2 regions of the Roseateles flavus genome follow, and region 1 is predicted to be linked to the other one. Evidence: predicted binding sites of a transcription regulator. Region 1 holds the regulator's gene; the other holds the start of a gene.
The links. The regulator HrcA, encoded in region 1, represses chaperone genes, less so after heat shock. The targets are predictions, from matches to a motif close to TTAGCACTCNNNNNNNNNGAGTGCTAA.
Positions count from the first base shown of each region.

Region 2: a site for HrcA is predicted at 2,471-2,497, ahead of rpoH (RNA polymerase sigma factor RpoH). Genes of this name have one in related genera too.

Region 1 covers NZ_JBDPZC010000004.1:122,379-130,112, reverse strand. Annotated here, with positions in the region: gene ABDJ40_RS10500 (diguanylate cyclase domain-containing protein) at 19-729, shown strand; partial or broken gene ABDJ40_RS10495 (class I SAM-dependent methyltransferase) at 828-1,019, opposite strand; gene ABDJ40_RS10490 (hypothetical protein) at 1,112-1,453, opposite strand; tRNA gene ABDJ40_RS10485 (tRNA-Ile) at 2,422-2,498, opposite strand; gene hrcA (heat-inducible transcriptional repressor HrcA) at 2,587-3,603, opposite strand; gene ABDJ40_RS10475 (NAD kinase) at 3,672-4,547, shown strand; gene recN (DNA repair protein RecN) at 4,604-6,301, shown strand; gene rapZ (RNase adapter RapZ) at 6,298-7,215, shown strand; gene ABDJ40_RS10460 (DUF3147 family protein) at 7,250-7,603, shown strand; gene ABDJ40_RS10455 (hypothetical protein) at 7,631-7,734, opposite strand, start outside.
Region 2 covers NZ_JBDPZC010000001.1:987,507-995,240, reverse strand. Annotated here, with positions in the region: gene ABDJ40_RS04455 (ATP-binding protein) at 1-1,787, shown strand, start outside; gene ABDJ40_RS04450 (chemotaxis protein CheW) at 1,926-2,426, shown strand; gene rpoH (RNA polymerase sigma factor RpoH) at 2,548-3,462, shown strand; gene ABDJ40_RS04440 (hypothetical protein) at 3,783-4,784, shown strand; gene ABDJ40_RS04435 (SCO family protein) at 5,191-5,802, opposite strand; gene cyoE (heme o synthase) at 5,807-6,718, opposite strand; gene ABDJ40_RS04425 (COX15/CtaA family protein) at 6,720-7,734, opposite strand, start outside.

The DNA.
Region 1 (7,734 bases):
CTCGATGGAGGAGCCTGCATGATGATCGATTCGAACTCCGGCAAGATCATGAACGGCGCCGCTGGCCATGGCGTCCTCCCGCCCGAGGCTGGAGCCGAGGCTTCCCTGCGTCGGCAGCTGGAGGAGGCGCATCAGCACCTGCGGGTCCTTGAGCGCCACTGCGATCGTCTGGAGCTGCAGCTCCGCGATGGTCTGCGCAGAGAGCAGCGGCACAAGCACCGTGCCGAACATGACGACCTGACGGGCCTCCTGAACCGGGCGGCGTTCCGGGAGCGTGCGACCCGGGCGCTCCAGACCCCGGGCGGACACGCCGTCCTGCTGTTGGACATCGACGACTTCAAGCAGGTCAACGACCGCCTCGGGCATGCCGCCGGAGATGATGTGTTGCGTATCGTGGCGGCGCGCCTGGTGCATGTGCTCAGGGCAGGTGATCTGGTCAGCCGCCTGGGTGGAGATGAGTTCGCCTGCCTGCTGACGGGTATCGCAGACGCTCAGCAGCTTTCCGTGCTCGACGCCAAACTCGGAGCGGTCTTTGCGGCGCCCATGCAGCTGGCGGCACATCGAATCACCACGTCTGCCAGTCTGGGCTTCGCACGATGCCCTGAGGACGGAGCAGACCTGGACACGCTGCTGGCGCGCGCCGATGCGGCCATGTATCTCGCCAAGCGGGCGCGGCTGAGCTGCGGACAGCCCGCTGCGCCCTCCTCGCCCGTGGCGGGCGGCCCCTGAGTCACGGCGGCGGCTCCGGGCGTCCGGCGTGCCCCTGCTGAGCTGCCACTGCGCTCAAGGCTGGGGTGCAGTGGCGGCCCCATCGTGCGCCGGGCCGTAGAGGTCTCGCCGACCTCCCGAACGGCGAGCTCGCGCCGGGATTCGAGCCGGGCGACCCAGTGACGCAGGGTCAGTGCGTAGTGGCGTCGCAAGGCCTCGACATCGTGGATCTCGAATCCGGCACGCTCCATGCCGAGCTGGAGGTTGCTGAGGCAGTCGAACTCGCCATCGGGGAAGACGTAGCGGTTGGTGGATCGAGCTTCTGCCGTTGCGCCTGTTCCAACAAAGAGCGCCCGCCGGTCTCGCCAGGGGATCGTCAGCCGTTCGAAGTGCGCCTTGAGCGTCAGCGCCACATACTGGCCCCGCCCACATCAAGAGAACCCAGTACGTACGCATCCACCAGCGACAGCGGACGGCGTGTGGTCACCAGATGGTGCAGCAGTCCCGTGTCCTTCAGCAGCAGCGCAAAGATGGGGGCACCGCAGCCTGCACGCAGGGCCTGTCCACTTTGCTGCCTGACTTCTGCACGCACAGGCAGGTCCCGCAGCAGGCGGGCCAGGATTCGCAGGGCGGATGGCCGGCTGCCCAGTTTGCCGGGCCTTGCCGAGGATGGGCTTGATGGCGTGTCTATGGCGTCCCCTTGGGCGGGCGATAGGGCTGGCTTCGCGTCGGGCTGGGCCAGCATGGGCCCGCCGTTGGCATCCGTCTGAAGCCTGGATTCACCTCAGCAGAATCAGGCAGCCGTCCGCACGAGCGTTCAGAACGTCTGTTGAGCGCAGGTCGGTGCAGCGCTGGCCGCTGGCGCCCCAGATGATGGAAACCCGGTGGCCGGGCAGAGGCTCGACCAGGCAAGGGCCGCAGGGAATGACACGGCGGCGTCCGTCGTCACCCAGGTAGGGAATCGGACGGGCGATGCGGGCGGGGCAGCAGGTAACCATGGAAGGCTCCTCCGTGGAAGATGGCAAGGTGCAGGCGCGGCATCTGGTCCGGAGGCGCTGCCGCGTTGGTTTCCGTGGTGGGAACGAGGCTGTAGAGCTTCGCCAACGTTGTCCTCACCGCCGACCGGCAACTGGCGTTCCCAAACGCCCTGTCGCTACCGCGGCCTCGCCTCGATGCCGGCGTGTTCCCATGCGCGCCACCTGCGCGGGAGCGCTGAGGTTCGGATGGCCAGGGTTATCCGGTGGAGCGCCCGTCGCGTGCAGTTCATCTGGGTAGCGGGCTGTCATGGCGCCGATCCTGCCAATGACCGGAGCCCCTGACAGTGCGCCACCGCACAATCGGTATGACGCCCGCCGCGCCTCGCGTCGCCGGGCGCGGGTCGCCCGCTTTCAGAAAACGGGAGGGCTCTCAGGCGTTCCGGAATTCGGCAATGGCATCAGCTGTGTCCAAGGGCGGCGACTTCCCGTGCAAGTCGGATTTGGCGCTCAGGCTTGGGCGCAGGAATTGCCGGGTCACTACGGCCGATGCTGGCCACTAGCGGACAATTTCTCTGAATAAATCAACAACATATATGCGCATACGCATACCGCTGCAGCCCCCTACGGAAGGCGCTCCGCTTTCCGATGCAGAAACGAGCGCACGCTGTCTACGCCGCGTAGACAGCTCCCAACTGCTTCCGAGGAATCCAAAAATCGAGAGAACCCCGATGGATATTGGTAGGCCGTACAGGACTTGAACCTGTGACCAAAGGATTATGAGTCCTCTGCTCTAACCAACTGAGCTAACGGCCCCCGTGTTTTCAGCGCCGGGAGGCGCCTTCAGACAACCCGGCGGGGAGCCGGGAGCGCGGATTGTACGGGGTGGATTTCGAAGGCCCGGCTACTTCTGAGACAAGGCGTTGGACACCATGCGCGAGGTGATGTCCACGATCTGGATCATGCGGTCGTAGGCCATGCGGGTGGGGCCGATCACGCCCAGGGTGCCCACCACCTGGCCGTCGACCTCGTAAGGCGCGGACACGATGGAGAGCTCCTCGTAAGGCACGACCTGGCTCTCGCCGCCGATGAAGATGCGCACGCCCTCGGCGCGGCTGGAACCATCCAGCAGGCGCATCAGCTGGGTCTTCTGCTCGAAGAGGTCGAAGAGGCGACGCAGGCTGTTCATGTCCTGGCTGAAATCCTGCACGGTCAGCAGGTTGCGCTCGCCGCTGATGATGACCTGCTCCTCCTGGGCGCTGGCCTCGGTGCCGACCTGCACGGCCGCGTTCATCAGGAGGGCGATCTCCCCGCGCAAGGCGTCGACCTCGGTCTTGAGCTTCTCGCGCACCGCCTCCAGACTGAGGCCGGCGTATTGCGCGTTCAGGCGGTTGCTGGCCTCGGCCAGCTCACCCTGGTTGTGGTCCTGGGCGGTGAAAATCACGCGATTCTGCACGTCGCCGTCCGGGGAGACCATGATGACCAGCACGCGGCGCTCGCCCAGCCTCAGGAACTCGATGTGGTGAAAGACGCTGGGCTTGCGCGGCGCGGTCACCACGCCCACGAAGCTGGACAGATTGGACAGCAGCTGGGCGGCGCTGGTGATCACGCGCTGGGGCTGGTCGGGTTGCAGGTGGGCGTCCAGGGCGATGGGCTCGGCGCCCAGCAGGCCGGGGTTGGCCGTGAGCATGGTGTCCACGAACAGGCGGTAGCCGCGCGGCGTGGGGATGCGCCCGGCGCTGGTGTGGGGGCTGGCGATGAGGCCCAGCTCTTCCAGGTCCGCCATCACATTGCGGATGGTGGCCGGAGACAGCTCCAGCCCCGAAGCCTTGGACAGGGTGCGGGAGCCCACGGGCTGGCCGTCCGCGATATAGCGTTCGACCAGGGTTTTCAGCAGGGATTTGGATCGCTCGTCGAGCATGGTTTTCATTGTACGGACATGGGCGAACCCGTCATTCGGCCCGGGAGCCCTGTGGTGTAATTCTGCGCATGGCCAAACGATTCCAACATGTGGCGATTGTGGGCAAGCACCAGGCACGCGGCATCCGGCCGGTCCTGGAGGAGATTGCCCAATTTGTGGCCAGTCAAGGCCTGGAGGTTTCCCTGGAGCGCGACACGGCGCTCAACACGGGGATCACCGCCTATGACGCGCTGGACAACGACGAACTCGGCCAGCGCTGCGATCTGGCCATCGTGGTCGGGGGCGACGGCACCATGCTGGGCTTCGCCCGCGAGATGGCCCGCCACGGCACGCCGCTGGTGGGCATCAACCAGGGCCGCCTGGGCTTCATCACCGACATCTCCATCGAGCACTTCCGCGAGGCGCTCTCCCCCATCCTGGCCGGCGACTACGACGCCGAGCAGCGCGCCATGCTGGAAGGCGAGGTCTGGCGGGACAACGCCATCATCTTCGAAGGCGTGGCCCTCAACGACGTGGTGGTGAGCCGCGGCGCCACGGCCTCCATGGTCGAGCTGAGGGTGGACGTGGGCGACGAGTTCGTGGCCAATATGCGGGCGGACGGCGTCATCGTGGCCTCGCCCACGGGCTCCACGGCCTACTCGCTCTCGGCCGGCGGCCCCATCCTGCACCCCAGCATCGCCGGCTGGGTGCTGGTACCCATCGCCTCGCACACGCTCTCCAACCGGCCCATCGTGCTGCCGGACCTGGGCGAGGTGAGCCTGGAGATCGTGGCCGGCCGCGACGCCAGCGTGAACTTCGACATGCAAAGCCTCGCCAGCCTGCTGCACGGCGACCGCATCACGGTGCGGCGCTCGGCGCACAAGGTGTCCTTCCTGCACCCCAAGGGCTGGAGCTACTACGCCACGCTGCGCCGCAAGCTGCGCTGGTACGAGGGCGTGAGCTGAACGCCCTTCCCTCATTGACTGACACCCCGACTGACACCACCGACTGAGCCCGCCCGATGCTGCGCCGCCTGAGCCTTCGAGATTTCGTGATCGTGCCCGCGCTGGAGCTGGACTTCGGCACCGGCTTCGCCGCCCTGACCGGGGAGACCGGCGCCGGCAAGTCCATCCTCATTGATGCGCTGCAGCTGGCCCTGGGCCAGCGCGGTGATGCCGGTGTGGTGCGTGAAGGTGCCGCACGCGCCGAGATCAGCGCCGAGTTCGACCGCCCCGCCACGCTGATGGCCTGGCTGGAGGAAGGCGGCTTCGAGCCGGAGTCCGACACCCTGCTGCTGCGCCGCGTGATCGACGCCCAGGGCAAGAGCCGCGCCTGGATCAACGGCAGCAGCGCCACTGTGGCGCAGCTGCGCGAGCTGGCCGACCACCTGCTGGACATCCACGGCCAGCACGCCTGGCAAGGCCTGACCCGTGCGGCGTCCGTGCGCGAGCTGCTGGACGGCTACGCCCAGGCCGACACCCGCGCCGTGGCCCAGGCCTACGCCGCCTGGCGCCAGGCCCACGAGGCCCTGGAGACCGCCCGCAGCCAGCAGGCCCAGTTGTCCAGCGAGCACGAGCGCCTGAGCTGGCAGCTGGGCGAGATCGAGCGCCTGGCGCCCGGCGAGGACGAATGGGACGGCCTCAACGGCGAGCACCAGCGGCTCTCGCATTCGCAGTCGCTGATGGACGCCGCCCGTCAGGCCCTGGAGGCCCTGGGCGAGGCAGAGATCAATGCGGAGTCCCTCACCCAGCAGGCTCTGGACGGTCTGCAGGACGTGCTGAGCTATGACGCCAGCCTGGCCCCGGCCGTCGAGGCCCTGCAGGGCGCACAGGCCCAGCTGCAGGACGCCGCCCATACCCTCAGCACCTATCTGCATGGCGCCGAGCTGGAGCCCGAACGTCTGCAGCAGCTGGACGAGCGCCTCTCGGCCTGGGTGCAGCTGGCGCGCCGCTACCGCCGCCAGCCCGCCGAGCTGCCCGCCCTGCAGCGGGAATGGAAGGACGAGCTGGCCCGCCTGGACGCCGCGACCGACCTCGATGCCCTGGAGCGCCAGCTGGCCGCCGCCCGCAAGGCCTACGACGCCCAGGCCGCTGCGCTGAGCAAGACACGCAAGGCCGCTGCGCCCAAGCTGGCCGCGGCCGTCACCCAGGCCATGCAGCAGCTGGGCATGGCCGGCGGCGCCTTCGAGATCGCCCTGCTGCCTCAGGTCGATCCGCAGAGCTTCGGGCTGGAGTCCGCCGAGTTCCTCGTGGCGGGCCATGCCGGCAGCACGCCGCGCCCGCTGGCCAAGGTGGCCTCGGGCGGCGAGCTCTCGCGCATCGCCCTGGCCATTGCCGTGACCACCTGCCAGCACAGCGGCGGCGCGGGCACGCTGATCTTTGACGAAATCGATGCCGGCGTGGGCGGCGCTGTGGCCGAGACCGTGGGCCGCCTGATGAAGCAGCTGGGGCGCGACCGCCAGGTGCTGGCCGTCACCCACCTGCCCCAGGTGGCCGCCTGCGCGGACCAGCATTTCGTGGTGTCCAAGGCCCTGAAGGACGGCGCCACCTGCTCGGACGTCCGCCCCGTGGCCGGCGAGCAGCGCGTGGCCGAAATTGCCCGCATGCTGGGCGGCGAGCGGCTCTCGTCCACCAGCCTGGCCCATGCGCAGGAGATGCTGGAGCTCTCCGCCCAGGCCGCCCGGCCCGGCACCGCCAGCCCACGAAAGGCCAAGCCATGAAGAAAGCCAAGCCCGAGGCCCGCGAGCAGAGCGATGTGGTGCTGGTCACCGGCGTGTCCGGCGGCGGCAAGTCCATCGCCATGCATGCGCTGGAGGACGCCGGTTTCTTCTGCGTGGACAACCTCCCGCCCGAGCTGCTGCTGGACTTCCTGAAACTGGAGCAGCAGCGCGGCAAGCGCCGCGTGGCCATCGCCGTGGATGTGCGCAGCGCGGGCTCCCTGCCCCATCTGCTGCCGTTGATCAAGCAGCTGCGCAGCGAGGGCGTGGCCCTGCGCTCCATCTTCCTGGACGCCAACACTGAGACACTGATGCGGCGCTTCTCCGAGACGCGCCGCCCGCACCCGCTGCGCCAGCACCCGGCCGTGCCCGGTCCGGCCGGCGAGAGCGGCGAGGACGAGCACCGCGCCCTGCTGGACGCCATCCACCTGGAGCGTGAGCTGCTGGCGGCGGTGCGGGTCGAGTCCACCGTGATCGACACCAGCCAGCTGCGCCCCGCCCAGCTGCGCGCCTGGGTGCGGGACCTCGTCGTGGTCTCGGGCGATTCGCTGACCCTGGTCTTCGAGTCCTTCGCCTTCAAGCACGGCGTGCCCAGCGACGCCGACTTCGTCTTCGATGTGCGGGTCCTGCCCAACCCCTACTACGACCGCGAGCTGCGCCCGCTCAACGGCCGCGACGAGCCCGTGGCCCGCTTCCTCGAAGCGCAGCCCGAGGTGCGGTTGATGCTCAGCCAGATCAGCGCCTTCATCGCCCAGTGGCTGCCCAACTTCTCGGCGGACCAGCGCAGCTACCTCACCGTGGCCATCGGCTGCACGGGCGGGCAGCACCGCTCGGTCTACCTCGTCGAGACCCTGTGCAGGCAGTTCGCCTACCACGGCCAGGTGCTCAAGCGGCACCGCGAGCTGGACGCCAAGTGAGCCCGCGCGAAGGGACGCCAGTGCCATGGGCAGCCTGAGCTGGCTGATCACCAAGTACCTGATCACCGCGGGCCTGGTGGTGGGCATCTCCGAGCTGGCCAAGCGCAGCGACCGCCTGGGCGGCCTGGTGGCGGCCCTGCCCCTGGTGACGCTGCTGACCCTGGTCTGGCTCTATGTGGAGCGCCAGCCGGCCGAGCGCATCGCCAACCACGCCTGGTACACCTTCTGGTACGTGCTGCCCACCTTGCCCATGTTCCTGGCCTTCCCCTGGATGCTCTCGCGCTGGGGCTTCTGGGGCGCGCTGGCCGGCTCTGCCGTGCTCACCGTGCTGTGCTTCGTGCTGACGGCCTGGGCGGTGCGGCCGCTGGGCATCCTCCTGCTGGACTGAGCTCCCGGGCCGGCGCCAGGCCGCCGATCAGCGGGCGCGGGGCGGCTGTCCGGCGTCGGCCGATTCGGGTGATTCGCCCGCGGCGCTGCTGAGCAGCACCATCGCCACCACCGACACCCCCGGGATCAGCA
Region 2 (7,734 bases), on a different contig from region 1:
TCGCCGCCTACATGCCGCGCAACGACCTCGGCACGATCGCCAGTGCCAGCAGCCTGCCTTTCGTCGTCGTGGCCCTGTTCAGCACGGCCCTGCTAGGCGCTCTGCTGCTGAGCGTGACCGGCCGCACCAGCACCGTCCAGGCCCTGGTGCGCGACCGCACGGCGGCGCTGCGCCATGAGATCGCCGAACGCGAGCGTGCCACCGCCGCGCTGAAGGATCGTGAGCGCCGCTTCAGCAACATCTTCGAGCACGCCCCCATCGGCATCGTCTTCACCGAGCTGGACGGTGCCGTGCGCGAGGCCAATCCGCGCTTCTGCGAAATGGTGGGCTACCCCCTGGCCACGCTGCTGGGCCGCCGCACCCTGGACCTCACCCACCCCGAGGACCGCGAGCAGGACAAGCGCATGGGCCAGGCCCTCCTGCGCGGCGAGTTCAGCAGCTACCAGCGCATCAAGCGCTACCTGCACCGCGGCGGCAGCGTGGTGGAAGTGCGCGCGCTGGTCAGCGTGCTGCGCGACGAGGATGGCCAGCCCTACAGTCTGCTGGGCGTGGTCGAGGACATCGGAGACCAGCGCCGCCTGCGCGACCTGGAGCGGGCCCGCGAAGCCGCCGAGGCCGCCAGCGCCGCGAAGAACGAGTTCCTCTCCCGCATGAGCCATGAGTTGCGCACGCCGCTCAATGCCATGCTGGGCTTTGCCCAGCTGCTGAGCCTGGAGGGCCAGCCGCCCCTGTCGCCGCGCCAGAACGAATGGACCCACCAGATCCAGCAGGCCGGCTGGCATCTGCTGGAGATGATCAACGACACCCTGGACCTCTCCCGCATCGAGAGCGGCGCCATGCGCCTGAGCCTCGACCGGCAGGACCTGCCGGCGCAGCTGCAGGAGGTGTCGGCGCTGCTGCAGGCCCAGTGGCAGCGGCAGGGCGTGCGCATCGAGTTGCGCCTGGCGGCCGGCGCACGCTGGGTGCAGGCCGACGCGACGCGCCTGAAGCAGGTGCTGAGCAATCTGCTGAGCAATGCGATCAAGTACAACAGGCAGGGCGGCGAGGTGCGTGTCAGCAGCGAGGCCGTGGCGGGAGGCCAGATCGAGATCCGCGTGCAGGACCAGGGGCCGGGGCTCACGCCCGCCCAGCAGGCCCAGCTCTTCCAGCCCTTCAACCGCCTGGGCCAGGAGAACGGCCGCATCGAGGGCACGGGCATCGGCCTCGTGATCTCGCGCCGGCTGGCGGAGCTGATGGGCGGCAGCCTGGACTTCGAGCCCGCGGCACGCGGCGGCAGCAAGCCCGACAACGGCGGCAGCGAGGGCGGCAGCAGCGGCGCCTGCTTCGTGCTGCGCCTGCCGGCCGCGGAGGGGCCGCAGGCCGCCGTCCATGAGCTGCCCGGCATCGCGCGGCGCAGCTATGCCCGCCGCGGCGAGCTGCTGTACATCGAGGACAACCCGGTCAATGCCGAGCTGATGCTGGCCATGCTGGCCCAACGCCCTTCCCTGCATTGCGAGCTGCGCGCCGACGGCCGCAGCGGCCTGCAGGCCCTGCGCAGCCGGCGCCCCGACCTGCTCCTGCTGGACATGCAGCTGCCGGACATGGACGGCCTGGACGTCCTTCGCCAGCTCCGCCAGGAGCCCGGGCTGGCGGACCTGCCGGTGCTGATCGTCTCCGCCAATGCCCTGCCCGAGCAGCAGGCGGCCGCCCAGGCCCTGGGGGTGCAGGCCTATCTCACCAAGCCCCTGGACCTGCAGACCCTGCTGGCACAGCTGGACGCCCTGTTCGACGACGGCACCGCCCGCTGAGGGCCGGTGTGGATGCGGCAGCTCGGAGCGCGCATTGCGTCGCACCACAGGGCATTTCCATTGGCGGAGGTCCGGGCGGCCTGTGCACAATAGCCGGTGAAGGGCGCCCGCGCCCGCATCGTCCCGAGAACACCGTCCATGACTTCGACCGAACTCGCCCCCGCCACCGGCACCGCCCTGGTGGAAACCGACAGCCCGGCTGCCGCCCTGCAGTTCCTGACCTTCCGCATCGGCGCGGAGGAGTACGGAATAGACATCCTCAAGGTCCAGGAGATCCGCTCCTACGAGGCCCCGACCCGCATCGCCCACTCGCCGAGCTTCGTGAAGGGCGTGGTCAACCTGCGCGGCGTGATCGTGCCCATCGTGGACATGCGCATCCGCCTGGGCTGCGAGGCCGAGACCAATGCCTTCACCGTGGTCATCGTGCTCAACGTGGTGGGCCGCGTGGTGGGCATGGTGGTGGACTCAGTGTCCGATGTGCTGGAGATGGCCCGCTCGGCCATCCGCCCGGCCCCCGAGGTTGGCTCTTCCATCGACACCCGCTTCGTGACCGGCCTGGGCACCATCCATGAGCGCATGCTGATCCTCCTGGACATCGAAGCCATGATCGCCAGCCCGGACTTCGGGCTGATGGACTGAGCAAAACCGATATAAATCAAGTACTTGGGGATTTTTCTCGACGATTAGCACTCCTCGCATTTGAGTGCTAATATGAATGGGTCGAAGCTGATAAAGGCTTCACCGAAAGCGAGAACCATCCATGTCCAACCAAGCACTGACTGTTCGCGATCCCTGGGCCCTGCTCCCGTCGCTGGGCAATCTGGACGCGTATATCTCCGCCGTGAACCGCATGCCCCTGCTCACCCCCGAGGAAGAGCAGGGCTTCGCCCGCCGCCTGCGGGAGCAGGGCGACCTGGAAGCCGCCGGCCGCCTGGTGCTCTCGCACCTGCGTCTGGTCGTCTCCATCTCCCGCCAGTACCTGGGCTACGGCCTGCCGCAGGGCGACCTGATCCAGGAAGGCAATGTGGGCCTGATGAAGGCCGTCAAGCGCTACGACCCCGAGCAGGGCGTGCGCCTGGTGTCCTATGCCATGCACTGGATCAAGGCCGAGATCCACGAGTACATCCTGCGCAACTGGCGCATGGTCAAGGTGGCGACCACCAAGGCCCAGCGCAAGCTCTTCTTCAACCTGCGCTCCATGAAGCACAGCCTGAAGGGCGAGGCGGCGGACGGCCAGGTGCAGCGCGCCAGCCTCAGCGAGGCCGAGATCGAGCACGTGGCGCGCGAGCTCAACGTCAAGCGCGAGGAAGTCCTGGAGATGGAAACGCGCCTGGCCGGCGGTGACGTCGCCCTGGAGCCCCAGACCGACGACGACGGCGAAAGCTTCGCCCCCATCGCCTACCTGGCCGACGACAGCCAAGAGCCCACCCGCGTGCTGGAAGCCCGTGGCCGCGACTCCATGGCCGGCGACGGCATCACCCGCGCCCTCGCGGTGCTGGATGACCGCAGCCGCCGCATCGTGGAAGAGCGCTGGCTCAAGGTCAACGACGACGCCTCCGGCGGCATGACCCTGCACGAGCTGGCCGCCGAGTACGGCGTCAGCGCCGAGCGCATCCGCCAGATCGAAGTGGCCGCGATGAAGAAGATGAAGAAGGCGCTGACGGAAGCGGCCTGATCTCCAGCCCCTCCCCGCCAACGACAAGGCCCCTCGCGAGGGGCCTTTTGCATAGGCAGTATGGGCGAGCTTGGCTGCTTTCGACCCAGACCAGACCGTCACTTCGGAAGGCGTGGCGCCTCAAAGCCGTCGCTCAATGCTTAAGCTAAGTTGCCGTAGTCGAAGGCTCACACGAGGCCGCCGGGATCAAGAGCGGGGCCGTCGCTAAAAAGTGAGGATTCCGGCACTTCTTTCGCGCTTTGTACGTTCATCGGCGCGATGCCCCTGCCCATGTGCTGAGCCGGGCGATACGCTGGGCAGAAACCATGGGAGGACATGAAGTGGACGACAACAAGGACAAAGTGAATCCGGCTGTTCGTACGGGAGCTCTGTCGCAGGTGCTGCGGCAGGGGGCCACGGACGAGGGCGCCAAGAAAATCATCGACGAACTGCGGGCCATGCCGGATGCCGTGCTTGACATGTCGGCCCGGGCTGCGGGTGTACCCGAAGAGCAGTTCGAGCTGCACCGGGCCATGGTCCGGCAGGAGCCCAACGCCTTCATGCAGGAACTAGGTGCGGTCGATGGCCTACTCAGGCCAGGGGACTTGATCCTGATGACAAATCCGGCCTCGATTGCGCTCGTGGATCTGCAGAAGAAACTCTATGACCATGCGCGGTCAAGCCACGTCGCCTTGATCCACACCGACTTCCTCTGTGTCGACGCCATGCCCAAAGTGGGCGTCTCCAATCGCACGATTGCGGCGCTCCTGAAGAACGCGCGGGACGATTGGCGCGTGATCCGGTGCAGCAAGGTGCGGGACACCGACGCCATGATGCTGGCCTGCGCCTACTACCTCGCGCAGCCGTACAAGGTGCTGCCGGCAAAACGGTCTGCCAAGAGCTTCGCCTACTGCTCGGAGTTGGTGCGTAAGGTCTATGTCCATTGTGGCCTCACCAGTGTCGGTATCCCCAACGACTATGTGATCGCGCCGGCGCATTTCGACAAGCTGGCCGATGGCGCGGCTGGCAAACCCGACTGGGAGGACATCACCGAGCAAGTGCGGCCGGCTATCGACTTATGCCTTAAGTATCCGGCACTGATCGACATCACTACGAAGCTGACAGTGGAAGGCCTCAAGCTCAACCGCCAGCGTTTCCATGAACGAACCCATTGGCTGGAGACAATCAAGAGGCAGGAGCGCTCAGGCCAGATATCCAAGGCCAAGGCCGATGAACTTCGAGGAGTCATCTACGACATGGAAAGCAAGATGAACCACAAGTTCTGGGACGTCCGCCGTCCTGCGACGACGTCTTCAGCACCGGCTGGCGAGCCCGAGGCGTAAGCGCGAGGCCAAGGTCTACGGCGACAACGCCAGACGAAGGCGCCGCGACCGGGACAAGGGAGTAGCTCCAAGTCACCCCAGCGCTGAAGCCAACGGCATCGTTCCGTCGGTCGCCATGAGAGCCGAGTCACAACCAGCAGGTGCTACCAGCTTCTCGCGGTAGGCTGCGAGTCCATGAGCACCAGCGCTTCGTTTGACATGTAGCTGCGCCATGGCGTGCGAGTGTGCCGTGCTTCGCCATTCGATTGCAGATCGCTTGTACGAAAGCCGCACTTCGTGGCCGACCGTTCATGGCCGCCAGCAGTCGCCCACGGCCCCATCGGTTCCATGGCCAAGCAGCCCAGCGGCCGGCCACGCTCACGAACGTCTGCCGGGCGGTCCATGAGCGCGCCAGGCGCCTCCGGACTCAGCGCTTGGCTTCGGCAAGCAACGTCATGATGTCCTGACTCAGCGCCTCGGCCCCGCTGCCATAGCGGGAGAAGACGCGGATGCGGCCTTCGGTGTCGAAGATGAAGCTGGCCGCGGTGTGGTCCATGGTGTAGGTCTCGGGCGTCTTGCCGGGCACCTTGGCGTAGTAGACCTTGAACTCCTGCGCCGCCGCCTTGAGCTGCTCGGGCGTGCCGCGCAGGGCCACGAAGCTGGGGTCGAAGCTGCCCAGGTAGGCCTTGAGCAGCTCGGGGGTGTCGCGGTCGGGGTCCACCGTCACGAAGACGCCCTGGACCTTGTCCCCATCCTTGCCCAGCATCTTCTTCACCTGGGAGAGCTCGGCCATGGTGGTCGGGCAGACGTCCGGGCACTGCGTGAAGCCGAAGAAGACCACCACCACCCGGCCCTTGAAGTCGGCCAGGCTGCGGCTGCGGCCGTCGATGTCGGGCAGCTGCAGCTCGCGGGCGTACTTGGCCCCGGTGAGGTCCACGCCCTTGAAGCTGCTCTTGCTGGATTGGTAGAGGTCGCAACCCGACAGGGCCAGGCCCAGGCCCAGCGTCCCCAGGAGCAGCAGTGCACGTTTCTTGATCATGGTGTCAGGCCATCAGAGGCAGAAGGTAGTGGTCCACCAGCAGGGCCCCGAACAGCAGGGACAGGTGCAGGATGGAGAAACGGAAGGTCTTGCGCGCGAGGGCCTCAGAGTACTCGCGCCAGAGCTGCCAGCCATGGAGGCAGAACAAGAAACCCAGGATCAGGGCGCTGGCCAGATAGACCCAGCCGCTCATGCCGATCAGGAAGGGCAGCAAGGTGGCCGCAAACAGGATCCAGGTGTAGAGCACGATCTGCAGGCGGGTGAAGTCGCTGCCATGGGTGACCGGCAGCATGGGCAGGCCGGCGCGGGCGTAGTCCTCGGCGCGGTACAGCGCCAGGGCCCAGAAGTGCGGCGGCGTCCAGAGGAAGATGATCAGGCACAGCACCAGGGACTCCGGCCCCACCTCCCCCGTCACCGCGGCCCAGCCCAGCACCGGCGGCATGGCACCCGAGGCCCCACCGATGACGATGTTCTGCGGCGTCATGGGCTTGAGGATCACCGTGTAGATGATGGCGTAGCCCACGAAGGTGGCGAAGGTCAGCCACATGGTCAGCACATTGGCGCCCCAGGCCAGCAGCGCCATGCCCAGGCCGCACAGCACGGCGGAGAACAGCAGGGTCTGCGGCCGGCTCAGCTCGCCCTTGGCGGTCGGGCGCCAGGCGGTGCGCTTCATCTTGGCGTCGATGTGCTGCTCGATGAGGCAGTTGAAGGCGGCGGCGGCGCCGGCCACCAGCCAGATGCCCAGGGTGCCGGCGGCGATGGCGCCCCATTGCGCGGGGCTAGGCCAGCCGGGGATGGCCAGGGCCATGCCGATCACGGCACAGAAGACGATCAGCTGCACCACGCGGGGCTTGGTGAGCTGGTAGTACTGCTGCCAGCGGGAGAGCGAGGCGGTGGATGCGAGCGTTGCGGCCATGTCAGGCGTTCAGGGTCAGGGGCTGCGTGCGGGCACGCAGCAGGGTGAGGCAAAGCAGCAGCGCTGCGGCGCCGCCAGTGTGCGCCAGGGCGGCCACCAGAGGCCAGTCCAGCACGACGTTGCTGAGGCCGCTGAGCAGCTGCCACAGCAGGATGAGAAGCAGGCGCCAGGCCCAGCGGCCCAGGCCGGCCACCTGCAGGCGCCAGGCCAGCAGCAGGACCGCGCCCGTCGCGCACAGCGCAAAGAGCCGGTGCGTCCAGTGGATGGCCACCAGGGCCTCGAAGGGCAGCACGCTGCCGTCGTGGTGCAGGCCCAGCTCGCGCCACAGCGTGAAGCCGCGCGCGAAGTCCATGGCCGGCCACCAGCCGCCCTGGCAGGTGGGAAATTCGTCGCAAGCCAGCACGGCATAGTTGGTGCTGACCCAGCCGCCCAGGGCGACCTGCATGAGCACGATCGCCAGTACCAGCACCAGACCGCGCCGCAGCCCCTCGCCCACCAGCAGCACGCGGTCACCCAGCCGTTGCGCCTGCCAGCCCAGCAGCATCAGCAGGCCCAGGGCCAGCAGCAGGTGCAGGGTGACGATGGCGGGGAAGAGCTTCATGGTCACGGTGAGGGCGCCGAAGAGGCCCTGCACCAGCACCCAGGCCAGGCTCAGCCACGACCAGGCCGGCGACGGCATGCCGGGCTCGCGCCGCCAACGGGTGTGCAGCACGGCGGTGACGAGGATCAGGAACCCGACGGCGCTGGCGAAGTAGCGGTGCAGCATCTCCACCCAGGCCTTGCCGTGCGTGACCGGGCCGGTGGGCATGGCCGTCTGGGCCTGCTGGATGTCACCGTGGGCCCCCAGGGGCGAGGCGTGGCCGTAGCAGCCCGGCCAGTCCGGGCAGCCCAGGCCGGAATCGGTCAGGCGGGTGAAGGCGCCGAAGAGGATGAGCTCGAAGGTGAGCGTCATGGCCAGCACCGTCAGCAGGCGCAGGCGCTCGCGGTGCGGTGCCCCACGGCCGCGGCGCCAGGCC